Regions from separate parts of the Paenibacillus intestini genome, predicted to be linked through region 2. Evidence: predicted binding sites of a transcription regulator. Region 2 holds the regulator's gene; the other holds the start of a gene.
What was found. The regulator Rex, encoded in region 2, represses fermentation and respiration genes when NADH is low (regulators of the CRP and FNR family bind a similar motif). The targets are predictions, from matches to a motif close to TTGTGAAATATTTCACAA.

Region 1 (7,746 bases), on a different contig from region 2:
TACCGTTTGAGGGGCATGGAAAGCATTTAAAAATGGCGAAATTTCAAACATTGTGATTAAATTCACTTTTCGAGGGGAAGGATGAGGCTGTTGGTCTACTATTTTAAATAGAAACTGAAATATGACTTCTAAGGGGAGGTTAAAAACTTAACTAAAATTTGTCATACTTTGTGAAAAAAATCACATAATATATCTTTTCCCCATGGTACGATGTGCATGTAAAGAAGAGAGACAAACCAATACGAACCTTTAGGAGGATGAGGGAGATGGCTGTAAAAAATGAAGTCGCCCCAACAAAAGAACCGACAGCAGGTCAGTATATTCAAACGTTAATTGATAAAGCGAACAAAGCACATGCAGCATTCATGTCCATGGATCAGGAGCAAATAGACCGGATTGTGCAGGCAATGGCGCTTGCGGGACTGGATAAACATATGATGCTCGCCAAAATGGCCGTGGAAGAAACGGGACGCGGTGTATATGAAGATAAAATTATTAAAAATATATTCGCAACAGAGTATGTTTATAACAGCATTAAATATGAAAAAACAGTAGGCGTTATCGAAGACAATGAATATGACAGCTTCCAGAAAATTGCGGAGCCGGTTGGTATTATCATGGGGATCACACCGGTAACCAACCCGACATCAACAACGATGTTTAAAGCACTGATTGCCATCAAAACACGTAATCCGATCATCTTTGGTTTCCACCCTTCCGCACAGAACTGTAGCCGCGAGGCCGCGAAAATTTTGCTTGAAGCTGCTGTGAAAAACGGTGCTCCAGCCGACTGTATCCAATGGATTGATGATCCATCCATGGATCGTACGAACGCATTGATGAATCACAATGATGTGGCTCTCATCTTGGCGACAGGCGGATCAGCGATGGTACGGGCAGCATACAGCTGTGGTAAACCGGCACTGGGCGTAGGACCAGGTAACGTGCCTTGCTTTATCGAGAAAAGTGCAGATATCAACCAGGCGGTAACGGATTTGATTCTGTCGAAGTCTTTTGACAATGGTATGATCTGTGCGTCCGAACAAGCGGTCATTATTGAAGAACCCATCTTCGATCAAGTGAAAAAGAAAATGATTACGAACGGCTGTTACTTTGTGAACAAAGAAGAGGCAGCCAAACTGACAGCAGGTGCAATCAACGCAGAGAAATGTGCGGTTAACCCGACCATTGTAGGTCAGTCCGCTGTGAACATTGCCAAAATGTGCGGTATTGAAGTACCGGCAGGTACTAAAATTCTGGTAGCCGAGATTGAAGGTGTAGGCACCAAATTCCCATTGTCTGCTGAGAAACTGAGTCCGGTGCTGGCATGTTACAAAGTTAAATCTGCAAAAGATGGTATTGAGCGTGCGGCAGAAGTGGTTGCTTTTGGTGGTATGGGTCACTCCTCTGTCATTCATTCGAACAATGAAGAAGTGATCAATCAATTTGCGGATCGCCTGCAAACCGGACGGATTATCGTGAACTCCCCTTCAACACATGGCGCAATCGGAGATATCTATAATACCAACATGCCATCGTTGACACTGGGTTGTGGATCGTACGGACGTAACTCGACATCTTCCAACGTAACTGCTGTGAACCTAATCAATGTGAAAAGGGTGGCTCGCCGTACCGTGAATATGCAATGGTTCAAAGTGCCGAACAAAGTCTACTTCGAAAAAGGGGCAACTCAATACCTTGCCAAAATGCCGGACATTACTCGCGTAGCGATTATTACAGATGCCATGATGGTCAAACTCGGATATGTGGAAAAAGTAGAGCATTATCTGCGTCAACGTCAGACACCGGTAGCGATTGAAGTCTTCTCAGAAGTTGAGCCGGATCCATCAACAACAACAGTAGACCGCGGTACAGCCATGATGGAACGCTTCCAGCCAGACTGTATTATCGCACTCGGTGGCGGGTCACCAATGGATGCTGCCAAAGCGATGTGGTTGTTCTATGAATATCCGGATACAGAGTTCAACAACCTGAAACAAAAATTCATGGATATCCGTAAACGGATTTACAAATACCCAAGACTCGGATCAAAAGCGAAATTCGTAGCCATCCCGACAACATCAGGTACAGGTTCGGAAGTCACATCGTTTGCGGTAATTACGGATAAAGAGCATGGCAACACCAAATATCCGCTCGCTGACTATGAATTGACACCAGACGTAGCGATTGTTGACCCTGAGTTCGTATACAGTTTGCCAAAAACGGCAGTAGCCGACACCGGTATGGACGTATTGACACATGCGATTGAAGCGTACGTATCCGTTATGGCGAATGACTACACAGACGGTCTGGCAATCAAAGCCATCCAACTGGTGTTCCAATACCTGGAGCAATCGTCACTGCAAGGTGACAAACTGGCACGTGAGAAAATGCATAATGCTTCCACGATTGCCGGTATGGCTTTTGCCAACGCGTTCCTGGGCATTAACCACAGCTTGGCGCATAAATGGGGAGGTCAATATCACACCGCACACGGACGCACCAATGCCATCCTATTACCACACGTTATTCGTTACAATGCGAAAAAACCGACGAAATTTGCATCGTTCCCGAAATATTCGCACTTTGTGGCCGATGAGCGGTACGCCGAAATCGCACGTATTCTCGGATTACCAGCACGTACAACCGAAGAAGGCGTGAACAGCTTGATCAAAGCCATCCGTGATCTGAACAAAAAACTGGGCATCGAGGAATCGTTCCAGGAGATCGGCTTTGACGCGAAAGACTTCGAATCGCGTGTAGACTACTTGGCAGATCGTGCCTTCGAAGACCAATGTACAACAGCGAATCCAAAACTGCCGCTGGTCACTGAACTTGCCGATGTGTACCGCAACGCTTTCTATGGCAAATTTGAATAACAAGCAACATAAATTACAACTTAGTACTTCAAGTTAAGGCAAGTGATTCAGGGGTTCTCCACATTGGGGAGCCCCGATTGCCGTATAGTTGCATAGCCGAAGGAAAGAACGGAGAGATAGGAAAGGAGGTGAGGAAAAGAGGGCAGAGAAACGAGAAACGAAGCCCTCATTTATCAGTCCGCTAGACAGGTCTTGTGCAAGGTCGAAGCGGACCGTCCACAGGCACAGCGCAGACTAAGTCATCGTAGCGAGTCAAAATGGGCAGAAAAACGGAGAGGCGGAGCGTCCGTCTTTCAGGAGCGATCTAGTCTCATGCATGAACGAGGTCATACGGACAACGCACCAGTAGAGTTGTAGCAAAGTGATACCCGCGTAAGCAGTAGAAAAAGGATGGGCAGAAAAACGGAGAAGCGAAGCCTCCGTTTTTCAGGAGCGATCTAGTCTCATGCATGAACGAGGTCATACGGACAACGCACCAGTAGGGTTGTAGCAAAGTGGTTCCAGCGTAAACAGTAGAAAAAGGATGGGCAGAAAAACGGAGAGGCGAAGCGTCCGTTTTTCAGGAACCTATATCATGCCCTTGGTTGCTCCGAGCATAGCGGAGCAATGGTTCCCCAAAATGCTAGGAACAAAGGGGAGGTGGCTGTTTGCACAGAAGAGGTTCACACGATAACGGAGCGGGCAGGACAGACGGAAGAAGCGAAGCGTTCGCATTTATCCCCGGATTTTCACTTTGGAAAAGTGAATCGAAAAAATCCGGGGATAACGGCGATCTGAAGTTGTTCTGCCCGCGGAGTGGTCAAGTGTGAACAACCGTGGCGCAGTTCAATAAGACAACATCCAAAGTTTGTGATAAAAATCACAGATGGTGTGACTTGCTCGACGTATACTGAAAATATAAGAAAAACATTCATTCCGCGGTTCCGGTTCCCCAGTAGAGAGAACGTGTTCCGGATCATGTGAAACAATTCACATAAATCGCGGCTTTGGACACATGATGATACGTCTATTGCAACAATATAATGTGTCCAGAAATCCAAAAAAGCGGAGGGATTACGATGTCGGTGATCGAAAAAGATGTTAAACAACAAACAGGCTGGAGAAACTTTACCAAAGGAACATGGACCAAGACGGTTAATGTAAATGATTTTCTGGAACATAACCTTTCCCCATATTATGGCGATGAGGCGTTCCTTGCAGGTGCAACCCAGAATACCAAAGAATTGTGGGATATTGTATCCGACCTGACCAAAAAAGAACGGGATAACGGTGGGGTGCTTGACGTTGATGTGAATACGCCTGCAACAATTACTTCCCACCAACCGGGATATTTGGATCAAAGCAAAGAGCAGATTGTCGGAGTTCAAACAGACGCTCCGTTCAAACGTTCCATTCAGCCATTCGGCGGAATTCGCATGATGATTGATGCTTGTGAAGCATACGGGTTCGAAATGCCACAAGGTGTCATTGATATATTTACAAATATTCGTAAAACGCATAACCAAGGTGTATTCGATGCTTACACTTCCGAGATGCGTGCAGCACGTAAAGCGGGTATTATCACAGGTTTGCCGGATGCTTACGGTCGTGGCCGGATCATCGGTGACTATCGCCGGGTAGCTTTGTACGGAGTAGACTTCCTGATTCGTAACAAAAAAGGTGAGCTCAATGCACTTGAAGTTGATGTTATTGATGAAGATGTCATTCGTCTGCGCGAAGAGTTATCCGAACAGATTCGTGCACTGCAAGAACTGAAACAACTGGGCGAGATGCATGGCTTCGATATTTCATTACCAGCAACAACGGCTAAAGAAGCATTCCAATGGTTGTACTTCGGCTACCTTGCAGCGATCAAAGAACAGAACGGTGCTGCAATGTCCCTGGGACGTGTATCTTCATTCCTGGATATCTACATTGAACGTGATTTGCAAGAAGGTATCCTGACAGAAGAACAGGCTCAAGAACTGGTTGACCACTTTGTCATGAAACTGCGGATTGTTAAATTCCTGCGCACGCCGGATTACAACGAATTGTTCAGTGGTGACCCAACATGGGTAACAGAGTCTATCGGCGGGATGTCCGTCAACGGCGAGACACGTGTAACCAAAAACAGCTTCCGTTTCCTGCACACACTGCACAACCTGGGACCTGCTCCGGAGCCGAACTTGACTGTTCTGTGGTCCACGAAGTTACCTGAAGCTTTCAAAGATTATTGCAGTAAAGTATCGATCGAAACCAGCTCCATCCAGTATGAAAATGATGATCTGATGCGTCCAATCTATGGCGATGATTATGGTATCGCCTGCTGTGTATCTGCAATGAAGATCGGTAAACAAATGCAGTTCTTCGGCGCACGTGCCAACTTGGCGAAAGCATTACTGTATGCGATCAACGGTGGACGTGACGAAAAATCGGGAGCACAGGTTGGTCCGGAGTATCCTGCCATTACAAGTGAGGTACTGGATTATAATGAAGTGATGAAACGCTTCAAACCGATGATGGAGTGGCTCGCTAAACTGTACATGAACACTCTTAACGTCATCCACTACATGCATGATAAATACAGCTACGAGCGGATTGAAATGGCGCTCCATGACCGTGACATTCTACGTACGATGGCTTGTGGTATCGCGGGACTGTCGGTAGCAGCGGACTCACTCAGTGCCATCAAATATGCCAAAGTTAAACCGATTCGCAACGAACAAGGCATTGCCGTTGATTTTGAAATTGAAGGTGAATTCCCTTGTTACGGCAACAACGATGACAGTGTAGATAGCATTGCTGTAGAGCTGGTAGAAAGCTTCATGAGCATGATTCGCAAGCACAAAGCCTATCGTAACGCAATGCCAACGCAATCTGTACTGACCATCACTTCCAACGTGGTGTATGGTAAGAAAACAGGAACAACACCGGATGGACGTAAAGCAGGCGAACCATTTGCACCAGGGGCGAACCCAATGCATGGACGGGATAAAAAAGGTGCACTGGCATCGCTCGGTTCTGTAGCAAAACTGCCTTATGAACACAGCCTTGATGGTATTTCCAACACCTTCTCCATTGTGCCAAAAGCACTGGGTAAAGAAGATGCTACACGCAAATCCAATCTGACTGCGATGATGGATGGATACTTTGGTCAAAATGCGCATCACTTGAACGTAAACGTATTTGATCGTCAGCAACTGATTGATGCAATGGATCACCCGGAACAATATCCGCAATTAACTGTACGGGTGTCCGGTTACGCAGTTAACTTTATTAAACTGACACGTGAGCAACAACTGGATGTTATCAATCGTACGTTCCACGGTTCGATGTAAGTTACTTTTCCAGTAGTCCAGTCAAGTATTCTGATTCAACATAAAAATGAACGCATAGCGGATGCGAAAAGAAAGGAAGAGGCAACATGGTTAACGGACATATTCATTCACTCGAAACTTTCGGGACGGTTGACGGCCCAGGTATCCGCTTCGTGCTTTTTATGCAAGGATGCCTGCTCAAATGTCAGTATTGTCACAATCCTGACACGTGGGCACTGGATGGTGGAAAAGAGATGACATTAGAGGAGGTGCTGGCTGAAATACAGCCGTACCTGTCCTACTATCGTAGCTCTGGCGGTGGACTTACCATATCTGGCGGAGAACCTACCCTGCAAGCTCACTTTGTCGCAGAAATATTCAAGGAAGTCAAACGTCGCTGGGGGCTTCATACGACACTGGATAGTAACGGGTTTAATGAACCGGATCGTATTCATGATCTGCTTGACCATACCGACCTTGTATTACTCGACCTGAAACATATCGATGACGAGAAACACATCAAACTGACAGGCAAATCCAATGAACGTACGTTGAAGACAGCAAGATGGTTATCCGATCATGGTCGAAAAATGTGGATCAGACATGTATACGTGCCTGGTATTCATGATCAGGAAGAGGATTTGTTAAATCTCGGGCGTTTCATTGGTACGCTAAATGGAGTAGAGAAGTTCGAAATTCTTCCTTATCATCAAATGGGAATTTACAAATGGGAAGCACTGGGTAAAGTTTATCCGCTGGATGGCGTACCTTCTCCAACCGAAGAAGAAGTTGAACGGGCATATCGCCTGATTGAGCAAGGTCGTGCAGAAACAGCCAGCGTCATTTGTTCAGGAAAGTAAGCGGTAAGCGAACATCTATTCACAAGCAACCTTTACGAATATTATTTCGTAGAGGTTGTTTTTTTTTTATTTTTTACTCTCAACGGTTAAAACAAATGCTTCTGCACTGGAGCTAGGTAAATCTTTAGATTAACCCATACAGCTTGTTTATTTTAACAGATAACTATTTTCATAGTTTTTCACTTCTATTAAAAGTTTACAATTCTTATTCATTATTTTTAGCAACTTTTCCCGTTTCTGAGCGTCTAATCATATGACTTTTAGAGGGGATATTAATAAATGGGAGCAGAAGGAGCCAAAGACAAAGAATGAATTTGAAGAAGAAGTTGTCCATAATCACCGCTTTTGCTGTTTTTCAGGCGTTTGCAGTTATTCCAGCGAATGCACAAGCAGCAGAATCAAGCGAAGCTACGCCAGTGAATACCGCAAAAGTGAAATCCGTTGAGGTTGTAAAGAAAGAACAGCCAATTGCTGAGTCCGAAGTAAAATCAGGAGCAACGACTGATCCTGCTAACAATCCATCAAACAACTCACAACCTGCCAACAATGAAAGCGCCATAGAATCCAATCAGGGAACAACAGATCCTTCTGGAACAGAAGCTACACCGGTAAATCCGGCAACAGGAGCAAACGGGGAACAAGGAACAGGTGAAGAAACAAACACACCAAACACACCAACACCTGCTGAAGTAGAGCAACCAACGACTGGTG
Region 2 (7,746 bases):
AGGTACCATGGGCGCCGTAACGACGTACTTTGTATTTTTTGTAAAGTACACGTGGAATAGCATATAGATAAGCATGTTCAGGCATCGTTTGGTGGAACGCTGTATCAAACACCATTACCTGAGGCACACCTGGCATATTCAATTCCGCCGCACGGATACCCATCATTGCTGCCGGGTTATGAAGCGGAGCTAAGTCAAACAAACGACGGATTTCGGTTTTTGCAGCGTCGTCTACCAGTGAAGATTCTTTAAACGCTTCACCGCCGTGTACTACACGGTGACCTACAGCCTGAATTTCACTAACAGAAGCAACCACGCCGTGTTCCTTGTGTGTCAACAAATCAATGACTTTACGAATCGCAGTCGTATGTTCCAGAATCTCACTAACTTCCGTAACTTCCTCACGGCCAGTCGGTTTATGTGTCAGAATGGAAGAATCCATCCCGATCCGCTCTACCAGACCTTTTGCAAGTACCGATTCATCTTCCATGTTGTACAATTGATATTTGAGCGAGGAACTCCCCGCGTTAATTACGAGTATATTCACAGACGGTCACCATCCTTGTCGTACTTGAAGAATCCTTCTCCTGTTTTCACGCCCAGATGACCTGCACGCACCATTTTTTTCAGGACAATCGAAGGACGATATTTCAGTTCTCCGAATTCACGGAACATTCTTTCGAGAGCTGCCTCAACGGAATCCAGTCCGAAACGGTCAGCCATTTCAAGCGGTCCATGTTGGAAATTATAACCGATACGCATTGCATCATCGATGTCCTCAGCAGAAGCTACACCTTCTTGCAGGACATGAAGCGCTTCGTTGATCAGCAAGCAGATCAGACGGGAGGTTACAAATCCAGGGGATTCATAGATCATAACGCCTTTTTTGTCTACGACTTCTTCAACAAAGCGGCGAGTTTCTTCGAATGTTGTATCGGATGTTTTCAGACCACGAATAATCTCAACAAGATCAACCCGGGATACCGGGTGAATAAAGTGCATACCAATAACACGCTCCGGGTACTTGGTCGAGCTTGCAAGCTCGGTCAAACTCAGCGTGGACGTGTTACTTGCCAAAATCACATTGCTTGGACATACCTGATCCAATTGATTAAAGACTGCTTTTTTAGCTTCCAGATCTTCCGAGATCGTTTCAATAACCATATCGCAAGAGCCCAGTTCAGCCAAGTGCGCTACTTTCGTAATACGGGAGAGAATCAATTTCTTCTCCGCTTTGGTAATCGCCCATTTCTCGAGCTGTTTATCCAAATTAGTTTCAATCATGTCATATGCATGATCAAGCTTCTTAGTCGTATGCTCCACTAGAAGCACATCAAGTCCTTTGGCTGCGAGCATCTGGGAAATTCCTTGCCCCATCGTACCGCCGCCGACAACTCCTATTTTTTTGAAAAACATGGTTCTGCTCCATCCTTTCGGTTCTCTATTTCTCTATTGTACCCTGTTCGCCGAAAATTACAAATTTCGACCCAACAACTAATAATATCTTAGCACGACTGAAATGTAAAAAAAAATAACCAGCATAAAGAAATTATGCTGGTAAACGTGCACTGTCACGAAATTGACAACGAAATTGTTCTCCTGACAAAACTTCCTCACGCATCAGAATGTCGAGAGAATTGTCGAAAATTGACCGTTGCTCTTCAAGCCGGCGTTTCGTCTGCTCCATCAGTTCCTGAAGAATAACTTTATTTTCTCTCATCAGTTCTTCGGTAGTGACCATATCCATATTTACAATCCCGAGTGACGTCAAACCGGAAGCCATCATCGTCTGTACAACATTCGTCGCTTGTTCAAAGTCATTGCGTGAACCTGTAGAACGACCACCATAGTACATTTCTTCGGCGGCTGCACCACCCAGTGCAATCATGATCTGCTCCTCCAGAAAACGTTTCGTATACAGAAACTGCTCCTGTTGCGGGTTATGACGCACGTACCCAAGTGCCTGTCCACGCGGACTAAGGGCTACCTGGCTTACACTCCCAGGACGCACAAGCTCAGCCATAATGGCATGTCCAAGTTCATGAATGGCCACTCTTTTCTTTTCCTCAACGCTCGACTCGCGATCGGTTTTCTCACCCATCATCACTTTGTCAATCGCAAGAGATAAATGACGCTGTTCGATGGTAAGCAAGCCCTCACGCATCGCATAGATCGCAGCTTCATTCATGACACTTTCGAGCTGTGCGCCTGAGAAACCGTAAGACTCTTCCGCTGTTTTTTCCAGACTCACGCCCTGTGTAAGTGGTTTGTTCACTGCATGTAGCTCCAAGATGTGTTTTCTACCTTTTTTATCTGGTAAATCCACCTGAATATGACGGTCAAAGCGCCCTGGACGTGTCAGTGCACTATCGAGCATCTCTTTACGGTTGGTAGCTGCAATCAGCAATATCCTAGGCGTCTCGGAAGTGTATATGCCATCCATCTCCGTCAGCAACTGATTTAAGGTCTGATCATACTCACGTTGCTGTCCACCTTCACGTTTACCACCGATCACATCAATCTCATCAATAAAAATGATCGCATTTTCCTTGTTTTCCTTCGCTGCCCGTGTTCTGGCATCCTTAAACAAATCCCGGATTCTGCTGGCACCTACACCGACATACATTTCAACAAACTCACTGCCTGATGCAGCTACGAATACCGAATCCGTGTAGTGAGCCGCGGCTTTAGCCATCAACGTTTTCCCTGTTCCCGGAGGACCAGTCAGCAAAATACCTTTCATTGGCCTTATCCCAAACTTCTGTATTTCTTCATGACGGATCAGAAAGTCAAGCGCCTCTCTTAATTCCTGCTTGGCACTGTCCTGACCTCCAATTTCTTCAAACGTCAGTTTTGAAGGTCCTTTTTTCTTCCGTTTACGCTCTTGTCCAGCACCTACCGTAATCCCGCCGCGCATCTGCATCATGAATAACAACCCACCAACCAGCAATGCTGCGATCAGAATCGGAACAATATTCACACCGATAAAAGCAAGAAAAATGATAACAACTGGGACAATTCCTATGGCTGCTTCTTTTGTCCATTTAGGCATTAGGCCACACTCCTATCTGACCGGGTACACGCGGCAGTATAATAAACTTGCTGGCTTCTCCGTCTCGCAGACTTACATAAACATTGTTGTCATCCATCGCCGTATTGACTTGAATTCCTCCTGTAGCCATCTTGGACAACGTCGGAGTAATCTCGGCGTATTGTTTGTTCTCCATCGCCTGGGCTACGGTAAACATGGCATCTCCCCACCAGTTTTCAAGCGCCTCATTGGAGTGGTCTACGACATCCAGTTTGAGCGCTCGGGAGCCGATCAGGTTCTGTCCTTCTCTATGAATATATTGCACCAGTCTACCTAAATCTACATTTGGCTTTAAATCAAGTTTCATTTGTACATCATTGCGGTTAATAGTTAACTGAACGCTATTAACACCTTCGTACTGAGTAACCATCTTTTCAATCGGACTCTGTACGGCTACTTGACGGTATATGAACCAACCTCCAAACAACAGGACGGCAGAAACTACGGCGGTTAGAACAATAGGCAATACTTTCAGCTTCAAATGAATTACCCCTCCCAAAATGAGCCCGTCCTTAATCTACAGGCTTGTATATTTAGCTGTACATCATGTCTGCAACGTTTATTGCAGATTTATTTGCGTTGTTCGTTAACTTCAGTACATATCTGAGTATATCACATCGTATATACAATTTCGAAGGCGAAAATATGAATAAATTAATAATTTTAACTATTTCATTTGATGTTCAATGGTTGGAATGCAAAAAACCGGTTCAGTCGGTATCCCGTCTGCCGGTTTTTTGGCTTATTGTTATGTGCAACTATCTATGAATTGACCGTTTTATTCATCATCATAATGGAAGAAGATGTATGAAGTCAGCTGTTCGGTAACGTATATACCAGATCGACTTGCTCTCCGTTGCTAAATCGGTAAAAGCGATAATAGTTATGCGTATCATCGTCATAGTACACTTGCCACACATAGATATTGTTCACAACACCTGGCATGATCCGTTTGATCTCACCGCCTGGAACATCTGAGCTGAAACGGTTGCGAATCTGCATTTCGGTCATCCCGTTCTGCAATAACTCACTGTGCACACCTGCCGCGCCTTGTACAGGCTGATTGTTATTATCAAACTTAACCCAGATCATAATGTCCTGATTATCTTTGTTTTTAGCTGTCATCGTCCAGTATATGTTGTCAGCGCCACTCTTTTCGCCCCACACGTACTTCCGCAGTTCATCAGGTGCTGTAATGCCCAGCTGGTTCTGTGCCGATTCAATCGCCAATGCTTCTTCCTGCCGCTGATCCTGCGTGACATAGACGTAATATCGCTGAAGCCCAATCAAGATCAGAACGAGAATGAGCAGCGATATCCATATCCACTTCTTTTTTTTCTTCAAGAGTTGAACTTCCTTTCCCTAAAAGTGCGCATTGAAGTTGCCTCTTAACGCGCAAGCAATTGATCAAAGGCCAACTGGGATTCCCGCAAAATGCGCTCTTCATCCAGTGTTAAACATTCACCATGTTTTACGACTTGTTTGCCATCTACCCATACATGTTCCACATCTTTCGCCGAAGCCGAGTAAATTGCATGTGAAATCAAATCCGTGTGTGGATAGAAGTGAGCCTGTTCAATGTTGAGTGCAATAAAATCAGCCTTTTTACCAACTTTCAAAACTCCAGTATCGTTCAGGAAGATGGACTTCGCACCGTAAGCTGTTCCAAGAAGCAACGCTTCCCCGGCAGGTACGGCGGTAGGATCACCGGATACTCCTTTATGAATTAAAGCTGCAAGTCTCATTTCCTCAAACATATCCAGATTGTTGTTGCTTGCCGGTCCGTCTGTTCCTAAAGATACAGTAACTCCTGCTTTCAACAAAGCGGGAACACGAGCTACACCCGATGCAAGCTTCAAATTACTACCCGGATTATGGGATACAGCGACATCATGACGTGCCAAGATCTCGATCTCTTCATCGTTGAGATGCACAGCATGCGCTACGAGTGAAGGACGTGAGAAAAAGCCATGCTTCTCCAAATGTGCCACTGGACGCATGCCGTAATCTGATACATTCTGCTCCACTTCACGAAGCGTCTCTGACATGTGCGTATGGAGAGGCAGGTTTAGATCATGCGCAACTTGAACAAGCTTCTCTATGTAATCTGGAGGGCATGTGTAAGGCGCGTGCGGAGAGATTACGGTTGTGATGCGTCCATCCGCCTGTCCATTCCATTCACGCGCAAACGCAGCGGACTCTTCGAGCTTTCGCATCTGCTCTTCTTCGGAGCACAGTCCAATGACACCGCGAGCCAGCGCAGCTCTTGCTCCTGACTGTTCAACCACTTTTGCTACCTGATCCATGTGGTCATACATGTCCAGGAAAGCTGTTGTTCCGCCTTTTAACATCTCAAGCACCGAAAGGGATGCTCCCCAATACACGTCCTCAGAAGTCATTTTGGCTTCCATTGGCCACATTTTTTCTTGTAACCACACTTGCAATGCCAGGTCATCACCATGACCTCGAAGCAGAGACATTGCCGCATGACCATGCGTATTGATCAGACCCGGCAGGAAGAGCAGTCCTTTTCCATCCACTTTAGGCAGGTTCTCGTCACCATCCGGCAGCGTCTCACCAATATGCACAATCTTGTCATTTTCAACGACCATATACCCTTGAATCACAGTCCAATTGGCACCTTCATTTACAGCAAATTTACCATTTTGGATTACCCATTTATTCGTTGTTGTCATCAAGCTCATCTTCCTTCCCGTTCTCCAAATAATAAGCCAAACTGAGCAAATCCGTTGTAAAGTCTGCATGATGAATCCGCACATGTGAAGGCGTTTTTAGAATCGTCGGTGCAAAATTCAGGATCGCCTCAATACCCGATTCAATCAGTTGATCGGCAACATTCTGAGCTTCCGTGTCCGGCACCGTGATGATCCCGATACGGATGTTATCTTTCTGAACCGCTTCTGTAAGTTCTTCCATAGGTTTGACCGTCAGGCTATTAATTTTACTGCCAATCTTAGGCCCAAACGCATCAAAAATAGCGACAATTTTCATATTGTCCTTCAAATAAGCATTATAATTCGATAAGGCATGTCCGAGATTACCGGCCCCTACCAGAGCCACATTAATTTGCTGATCAATTTTCAAAATGTGACGAATCTTCTCGATCAGGTAAGACACATCATACCCGATTCCTTTACGACCAAAATCACCGAAATAAGCTAAATCTTTACGGATTTGAGCTGGATTCAAATCCAGTCGCTGTCCTAGTTCCTGCGAGGAAACCGTTGTCACCTCACGCTGAACCAACTCGTTTAAATAACGCAAATATACAGGCAGACGCCGTACTACCGCTTCTGATATTTTATCCGATTTCATCCTTGCTCCCCCTTACCATCGCCACGATTAAATAAATATTGAAAAGATGAGCATTCTGTATACATGCAATATCCATGCATGATGTCCTCATACAGAATGCCCGAATTATTAGGAATATAAGTTCATTAAAGCGCTGCCCTGTTCGAACTTTGTGAAGTCTTCTTCAAAGTTTAACGCCATGGTGAAGTCCAATGCAATGTTATAGCTTTACATCGTAATTATTTTTGAGTTTCTGCAGGTCGATCTAACCATTCAGCAATACGGGGAACCATCTGTTCTGTCAGCATATGCTCCATCTTTGGTCCCGGTAGCGAATACAGGAAGTACTTGCCGTAATAAGCTTCAATTACACGCGTATCATACACAATGACGATTCCGCGATCTTTGCCTGTCCGAACGAGTCGGCCGAAGCCCTGCTTGAAGCGAATGACTGCCTGTGGCACAGACAGCTTCATGAATGGATTCTTCTTCTGCTCTTGCAACAGTTCACTCTTCGCTTCCAGAAGCGGATGGTTAGGCGGCTGGAAAGGCAGTCTCACAATCGCAAGACAGGTCAGCGCTTCACCCGGAATATCCACGCCCTCCCAGAAGCTACTCGTACCCAGCAGGACTGCTGCTTTGGCATCCTGGAAGCGTCGGGTCAACTTCGAACGATTCCCGCTGTCAACACCTTGCCCCAGTAACGAGATGTCATTCCCGGACAAAGCCTCTTTCAGTGGTTCATAGACTTGTCGAAGCATTTTATAAGAGGTAAACAGCACCATCATACGTCCTTGAGTTGCAATCGCCGTCTCAGCAAGAGAGTGCACCAGCATCTGTACAAAGTGCGCGTCCCCTACGCTCCCCTTCAGACTCGGGAAATCCCGCGGGATTACTAACAAAGCTTGTTCCCGATAATTGAATGGGGAAGGTAGCATCGAGGTCAGAAGCCGATTATTGTCGGCAGCTTCCTGCAAACCCAGTTGCTCAATCATGAACTGGAATGACTTATCCACCGACAGCGTAGCCGATGTAAGCACAACGCTTTTCTTTTTATCGAAAAACATCTCTTTCAATTGCGCGCTCACATCAACCGGAACAGCGTATAGCTGGAGTGACTTGCTACGGAACTGTCCGCTGGCCTCCATCCAGTACACGGTCTTGGCATCATCCATACGCATGAAGAATCTTAAATTCTCCTTCATCGTCGTCAGATCTTTCAAGAGCCCGGTGATATCAGTGATCAGACTGTCGGACTGATAATCATCCTGATCTTCTTTTACTTCGAGCAACAGTTTGTCACCCTTACGAACCAAATCACCCAATGTCACATAGATCTG

Region 1: a site for Rex is predicted at 3,837-3,854, ahead of pflB (formate C-acetyltransferase). Genes of this name have one in related genera too.

Annotation. Positions count from the first base shown of each region.
Region 1 covers NZ_JAURUN010000003.1:753,572-761,317, forward strand. Annotated here, with positions in the region: gene adhE (bifunctional acetaldehyde-CoA/alcohol dehydrogenase) at 267-2,879, shown strand; gene J2T16_RS12650 (hypothetical protein) at 3,072-3,236, shown strand; gene J2T16_RS12655 (hypothetical protein) at 3,527-3,688, shown strand; gene pflB (formate C-acetyltransferase) at 3,938-6,196, shown strand; gene pflA (pyruvate formate-lyase-activating protein) at 6,283-7,035, shown strand; gene J2T16_RS12670 (stalk domain-containing protein) at 7,344-7,746, shown strand, end outside.
Region 2 covers NZ_JAURUN010000001.1:67,713-75,458, reverse strand. Annotated here, with positions in the region: gene J2T16_RS00415 (acetate/propionate family kinase) at 1-547, opposite strand, end outside; gene J2T16_RS00410 (3-hydroxyacyl-CoA dehydrogenase family protein) at 544-1,416, opposite strand; gene J2T16_RS00405 (AAA family ATPase) at 1,550-3,052, opposite strand; gene J2T16_RS00400 (hypothetical protein) at 3,045-3,572, opposite strand; gene J2T16_RS00395 (hypothetical protein) at 3,905-4,435, opposite strand; gene J2T16_RS00390 (amidohydrolase) at 4,480-5,787, opposite strand; gene J2T16_RS00385 (redox-sensing transcriptional repressor Rex) at 5,771-6,427, opposite strand; gene dinG (ATP-dependent DNA helicase DinG) at 6,646-7,746, opposite strand, start outside.